Duganella dendranthematis: one gene and its partner. The protein of the gene in region 1 interacts with the protein of each later gene in a pairwise test. Links are inferred from orthologs where the notes say so. Each region holds a gene or a part of one and is shown on either strand. Other genes may lie near its edges. The genes, in order: gyrA and gyrB.

What was found.
Region 2: the proteins of gyrA (region 1) and gyrB interact in binary tests that used the Escherichia coli proteins (3 or more experiments, as listed by UniProt). The link is inferred for Duganella dendranthematis from one-to-one orthologs.

What each region holds. Positions count from the first base shown.
Region 1 is NZ_CP051684.1:4,147,849-4,151,247, forward strand. The notes cover bases 135-3,303. They hold gyrA (DNA gyrase subunit A), read left to right. Parts: upstream 135-472; coding sequence 473-3,103; downstream 3,104-3,303. Other genes in these bases: serC (3-phosphoserine/phosphohydroxythreonine transaminase), read left to right, coding at 3,260-3,303. In the rest of the region: outer membrane protein OmpA, read right to left, coding at 1-69; more of serC, read left to right, coding at 3,304-3,399. UniProt on the Escherichia coli protein: A type II topoisomerase that negatively supercoils closed circular double-stranded (ds) DNA in an ATP-dependent manner to maintain chromosomes in an underwound state.
Region 2 is NZ_CP051684.1:2,042,649-2,045,987, reverse strand. The notes cover bases 231-3,339. They hold gyrB (DNA topoisomerase (ATP-hydrolyzing) subunit B), read right to left. Parts: upstream 2,977-3,339; coding sequence 484-2,976; downstream 231-483. Other genes in these bases: dnaN (DNA polymerase III subunit beta), read right to left, coding at 3,099-3,339; HH213_RS09485 (hypothetical protein), read right to left, coding at 231-406. Also shown: HH213_RS09490 (PAAR domain-containing protein), read left to right, coding at 1-134; more of HH213_RS09485, read right to left, coding at 167-230. UniProt on the Escherichia coli protein: DNA gyrase negatively supercoils closed circular double-stranded DNA in an ATP-dependent manner to maintain chromosomes in an underwound state.

The DNA of each region.
Region 1 (3,399 bases):
CGCAGTTTGCGCGATAGCCGAGCCGGCAAATGCAGCCGAAATAGCCAGCATCGAAATCAGTTTTTTCATATTTTTCTTCCTTTCGGGGGTGATATCCGCAGAAAACTGCGCGACTTTGTGTTGCGTGGGAAGAATTCTACCACGCAGGGGCGTCACACTCATTTCCCGCTTGCGAATCAAGCAATTGACTTCTCGTCCATTTTGCCACAAGCGACTTGGGTCGTAAAAAAAGCTCCAACATGGCGGCTTTTCGCGTTCGACCAAAATGTTGTTTTGTTGCAACGTGATTGTCGATAATAATTGAGTAATGTGTCATGAATATTACAACTTGTTACGTGCGCGCAGTGTGCGCTACACCGCATGAATACGGCCTCGGCGCGGAAATGCGCTAGTTGCCTTGCGCGCATGCTAAAATCGACCGCTTGCCTGTCTCTTGGGAGAGGCTTAATAAACCACAGTAAACGACCGGCCAATGGATCAATTCGCAAAAGAAACAATCCCTATTTCCCTCGAAGAAGAGATGCGCAAGAGCTACCTCGATTACGCCATGAGCGTGATCGTGGGCCGCGCCTTGCCGGATGTGCGTGACGGCCTCAAGCCTGTACACCGCCGCGTCCTGTACTCGATGCACGAAATGAACAACGTGTGGAATCGCCCCTATGTCAAGTGCGCCCGTGTGGTGGGCGAGACCATGGGTAAGTATCACCCGCACGGCGACGCCTCGATTTACGACACGCTGGTGCGCATGGCGCAGCACTTCTCGCTGCGCTATATGCTGGTTGACGGCCAGGGTAACTTCGGCTCGGTCGATGGCGACGGCGCGGCGGCGATGCGTTACACCGAGTGCCGTCTCGACAAGATTTCCAGCGAACTGCTGGCCGATATCGACAAGGACACGGTCGACTTCCAGCCCAACTACGACGGCAAGGAAAAAGAACCGACCGTCCTGCCGACCCGCATTCCCAACCTGCTGATCAACGGCTCGTCGGGTATCGCCGTGGGTATGGCCACCAACATCCCGCCGCACAATCTGCATGAAGTGATTGCCGGCGCGCTGCACGTGCTGAACAATCCGGAATGCTCGATCGACGAGCTGATCGAACTGATCCCGGCGCCGGACTTCCCGACCGGCGGCACCATTTATGGCGTCTCGGGCGTGCGCGACGGTTACCGCACCGGCCGTGGCCGCGTGGTGATGCGCGCCAAGACCCACTACGAAGAGTACGGCAAGGACGGCGGCCGCACCGCCATCATCGTTGACGAACTGCCGTACCAGGTCAACAAGAAATCGCTGCTGGAACGCATCGCCGAAAACGTCCGCGACAAGAAGCTGGAAGGCATCAGCGACATCCGCGACGAGTCCGATAAATCGGGCATGCGCGTGGTTATCGAGCTGAAGCGTGGTGAAGTGCCGGAAGTGGTGCTGAACAACCTGTACAAGCAAACCCAGCTGCAAGACACCTTTGGCATGAACATGGTGGCGCTGGTCGATGGCCAGCCCAAGCTGCTGAACCTGAAGGAAATGCTGTCGTGCTTCCTGTCGCACCGCCGCGAAGTGGTCACCCGCCGCACCGTGTTCGAGCTGCGCAAGGCGCGCGAACGCGGCCACGTGCTGGAAGGCCTGGCGGTCGCGCTGGCCAATATCGATGATTTCATCGCCCTGATCAAGGCCGCGCCAACCCCGCCGGTGGCGAAATCGGCGCTGATGGACCGTTCGTGGGATTCGTCGCTGGTGCGCGAGATGCTGGCCCGGACCGGCGAAGGCACCACCGTCGGCGGTATCGAAGCGTTCCGTCCGGAACATCTGCCGAAGCACTACGGCATCCAGGCCGACGGTATGTACAAGCTGTCCGACGACCAGGCGCAAGAGATTCTGCAAATGCGCCTGCAACGCCTGACTGGCCTGGAACAGGACAAGATCGTCAATGAGTACAAGGACGTGATGGCGGAAATCGCCGACCTGCTGGACATCCTGGCCACGCCGTCGCGCGTGACCACCATCATCACCGACGAAATGACGTCGATCGTGGGCGAATTCGGCGATCCGACCAAGGACCCGCGCCGTTCCAACATCGAGCACAACGCCAGCGACCTGAACACGGAAGACCTGATCACGCCGCAGGACATGGTGGTGACCCTGTCGCACACCGGCTACATGAAGGCGCAGCCGATCTCCGAGTACCGTGCGCAGAAACGCGGCGGTCGCGGCAAGCAGGCCATGGCCACCAAGGACGAGGACTGGATCGACCAGCTGTTCATCGCCAACACGCACGATTACATCCTGTGCTTCTCCAACCGCGGCCGCCTGTACTGGCTGAAGGTGTGGGAAGTGCCGCAAGGCTCGCGCAACTCGCGTGGCAAGCCGATCGTCAACATGTTCCCATTGGCGGACAACGAGAAGATCACCGTGATTCTGCCGCTGTCGGGCGAGAACCGCACCTTCCCGGAAGACCACTACGTCTTCATGTCCACCAGCCTGGGCACCGTGAAGAAAACGCCGCTGAAAGACTTCAGCAATCCACGCAAGGCCGGCATCATCGCGGTCGACCTGGACGAGGGTGATTTCCTGATCGGCGCCGCGCTGACCGATGGCGAGCACGATGTGATGCTGTTCTCCGACGCCGGCAAGGCCGTACGCTTCGACGAGAACGACGTGCGTCCGATGGGCCGTAACGCCCGCGGCGTGCGTGGCATGAACCTCGACGAAGGCCAGCGCGTGATTGCGCTGCTGGTAGCCGAGAACGAGCAGCAGTCGGTGCTGACCGCCACCGAGAACGGCTTCGGCAAGCGTACCCCGATCACCGAGTACACCCGTCATGGCCGCGGCACCAAGGGCATGATCGCGATTCAGACCTCCGAACGGAATGGTCGCGTGGTGGCGGCAACGCTGGTGGAACCGACCGATGAGATCATGCTGATCACCACCGGCGGCGTCCTGATCCGCACCCGCGTATCGGAGATCCGCGAGATGGGCCGCGCGACCCAGGGTGTGACCCTGATCGCGGTGGAAGACGGCACCAAGCTGTCCGGCCTGCAGCGCGTGGTCGAGACGGACATCGACGAAGTCGAGCTGGAACCAGGCCCGGATTCAGCGACGGAGTAAAACTCACTCTGTGAGTAGCCAGCGGGGCCACGACTATTGCGCGACAATAGAACTGGCCCCGTTTTATTAATACCGTCATTCCCGCGCAGGCGGGAATCCATACGCAGCATGGGTCCCCGCCTGCGCGGGAACGACGGGCTGCAAAAGGAATGCAACGTGACTCACATCTATAACTTTTCCGCCGGCCCAGCCGTACTGCCGAAGGAAGTGCTGACGCAAGCAGCCGCCGAAATGCTGGACTGGCACGGCAGCGGCATGTCGGTGATGGAGATGAGCCACCGCGGACCGGAGTTTAT
Region 2 (3,339 bases), 2.1 Mb from region 1 along the record:
TGGCTATGTGCCCGAAATGTAAGGGCGTCTTCCCTATTCAGCTTGCTACTAGCGAGCGTCACCATCGTGGACGAGCCGTTGCTTACGATGGTGATAAGACTGCTTGTGGCGCTGGACTTCTTTCGTCGGTCTAGATATCCTTAATACTGTAGTCGTAGCGAGTTGATCAGACGGCACTGAGTGCAATTACTGCAGTCGGTTCATTATCGTAGTCATAAAACCAGTAAATTCCCCACTTGAAGTTACCTATCTTAATTTGCCGCCCATCTAATAGATTTTCTACCAGCCTATTAAAAAACCGCTCTAAATAGGTGCGTAATTCATCGGTCTCGAATGGAAGCTTTGCGGTTGAGTAAGATGAAACAGAAGGTGTGACTGCTGAGTCTTTTTTCTTCTTCTCGGCCATAAGAATTTTATAAGTAGATTAAATGGAAAAAGGGGCCGTATAGCCCCTTTTATTAATTGCAGAGAATTTCGGCAGAATTAGACGTCAATATTCCCCGCACGCAGCGCATTGTTCTCAATGAACGCGCGGCGTGGTTCCACGTCATCACCCATCAAGGTGGTGAAGATCTGATCCGCAGCAATCGCATCCTCGATCTGCACCTTCAGCAAGCGGCGGACGGTTGGGTCCATGGTGGTTTCCCACAGCTGTTCCGGGTTCATCTCGCCCAGACCTTTGTAGCGCTGTTTCGAGACCACGCGTTCCGACTCGTCGCGCAGCCACTGCATCGCCTGGTGGAAGTCGACCACGGCCGATTCCTTGGTGCGCTCGCCTTCGCCGCGGCGCACGTAGGCGCCTTCGCCCAGCAGGCCGGTGAAGGTGGTGGCGGCGTCGGCCAGCACGCGGTAGTCGGCGCTGCGCACGAAGTCGGCGTCGATCGAGCTGACTTTGACGTTACCGTGGTGCATGCGCTCGACCCACAGCAAATGCTGTTCGTTCAGTTCATCCGAACGCACCGAGACTTTGACGGCGATGTCGTTGATGTTCTCTTCCAGCGCGCGCGCCGAAGCTTCAGCGGCTGCCTGCGTGCTCAGGTCCAGCTGCACGCCGGTCATAATGGCGGTCAGTGCGGCGCGGTCGATCATGCGCGTCAGGCGCGTCATGATGACGTTGGCCAGGTTGAACTGGCGCACCAGTTCGCCCAGCGCTTCGCCCTGGATCGGCTCGGCGCCTTCGCGCGGCGTCAGCACGGCGGTGTTCAGCGCCACGTTCATCATGTAGGTCGCTTCTTCGGCGTCGTCCTTCAGGTAGCGCTCGTCGCGGCCGGCCTTGACCTTGTACAGCGGCGGCTGGGCGATGTAGATGTGGCCGCGTTCGACCAGTTCCGGCATCTGGCGATAGAACAGCGTCAGCAGCAGGGTGCGGATGTGGGCGCCGTCGACGTCCGCATCGGTCATGATGATGATGCGGTGGTAGCGCAGCTTTTCGACGTTGAATTCGTCCGGGCCGATTGAGGTGCCGAGGGTGGCGATCAGGGTGGTGATCTGTTCCGACGACAGCATTTTTTCAAAGCGCGCCTTTTCCACGTTCAGGACTTTGCCTCGCAGAGGCAAGATCGCCTGGAACTTGCGGTCACGGCCTTGCTTGGCCGAGCCGCCTGCGGAGTCACCCTCGACGATGTACAGTTCGCACAGCGCCGGGTCGCGTTCCTGGCAGTCGGCCAGTTTCGACGACAGGCCGAGGCCGTCCATCACGCCTTTGCGGCGGGTCAGGTCGCGGGCCTTGCGGGCCGCTTCACGCGCGCGCGCCGCTTCGACGATCTTGCCGCAGATGATTTTGGCGTCGTTCGGTTTTTCCTGCAGGTAGTCCGACAGCGTCTTGGCGACGATCTCTTCGACCGGGCCGCGCACTTCGGACGACACCAGCTTGTCCTTGGTCTGCGACGAGAATTTCGGCTCGGGCACTTTGACCGACAGCACGCAGGTCAGGCCTTCGCGCATGTCGTCGCCGGAAATTTCCACTTTCGCCTTCTTGGCGAAGTCGTGCTCGTCGATGTATTTGTTGATGACGCGGGTCATCGCCGCGCGCAGGCCGGTCAGGTGGGTGCCGCCGTCGCGTTGCGGGATGTTGTTGGTGAAGCACAGCACCTGTTCGTTGTAGGCGTCGTTCCACTGCATCGAGACGTCGACCGAGATGTTGGTGTTCTGGTCCGACATGCGGTCGCCGGTGGCCTGGAACACGGTCGGGTGCAGCACGGTCTTGGCTTTGTTGATGTATTCGACGAAGCCGCGTGTGCCGCCTTCGAACGCGAACAGTTCTTCCTTGCCGGTGCGCTGGTCGGTCAGCTTGATGTTGACGCCGTTATTCAGGAACGACAGTTCGCGGATGCGCTTGGCCAGGATTTCGTAGTGGAATTCGACGTGGGTGAAGATTTCTTCGTCGGCCCAGAAGTGGACGTCGGTGCCGCGCTTGTCGGTTTCGCCGATGACCTTGATCGGCGACACCAGCACGCCGTCGCGGGTTTCCAGCTGGCGGTCTTGCGCCACGCCGCGCACGAATTCCATTTCGTGCACTTTGCCGTCGCGGCGGATGGTCACGCGTAGCAGTTTGGACAGGGCGTTGACGCACGACACGCCGACGCCGTGCAGGCCGCCGGAGACCTTGTACGAGTTCTGGTCGAACTTGCCGCCGGCGTGCAGTTCGGTCAGCACAATTTCGGCCGCCGAGCGCTTCGGCTCGTGCTTGTCGTCCATTTTCAGGCCGACCGGGATGCCGCGGCCGTTGTCGGTGATCGAGATCGAGTTGTCGGAGTGGATGGTGACGTGGATTTCGGTGCAATAGCCGGCCAGCGATTCGTCGATCGAGTTGTCCAGCACCTCAAACACCAGGTGGTGCAGACCGGTGCCGTCCGAGGTGTCGCCGATGTACATGCCGGGACGTTTGCGGACTGCTTCCAGACCTTCCAGGATCTGGATCGAGGAGGCGCCGTATTCATCATTCTTTACCGCGGGGACTGCATTCTCTTCGGACATGTGCTGCTTTCTCAATCAATATGCGTGTATTACTGGGACGTCATTCCCGCAGCGGCGGGAATCCATGCTGAGCATGCGTTCTCTGGGCCCCGGCGGGCGCCGGGGCGACGGCGGTGGTGCGATTAAATGCGCATCGGCATGACGACGTACTTGAAGTCGGTGTTTTCCGGGATCGAGATCAGCGCCGACGAGTTCGAGTCGCCCAGCGCGATGTTGATCTGGTCGCATTTCAGGTTGTTCAGCACGTCCAGCAGGTAGGTGACGTTGAAGCCGATATCGACGCTGTCGCCGCCGTAGTCGATTTCCAGTTCTTCGACCGCTTCTTCCTGGTCGGCGTTGGTCGAGCTGATCTTCATGACGCCC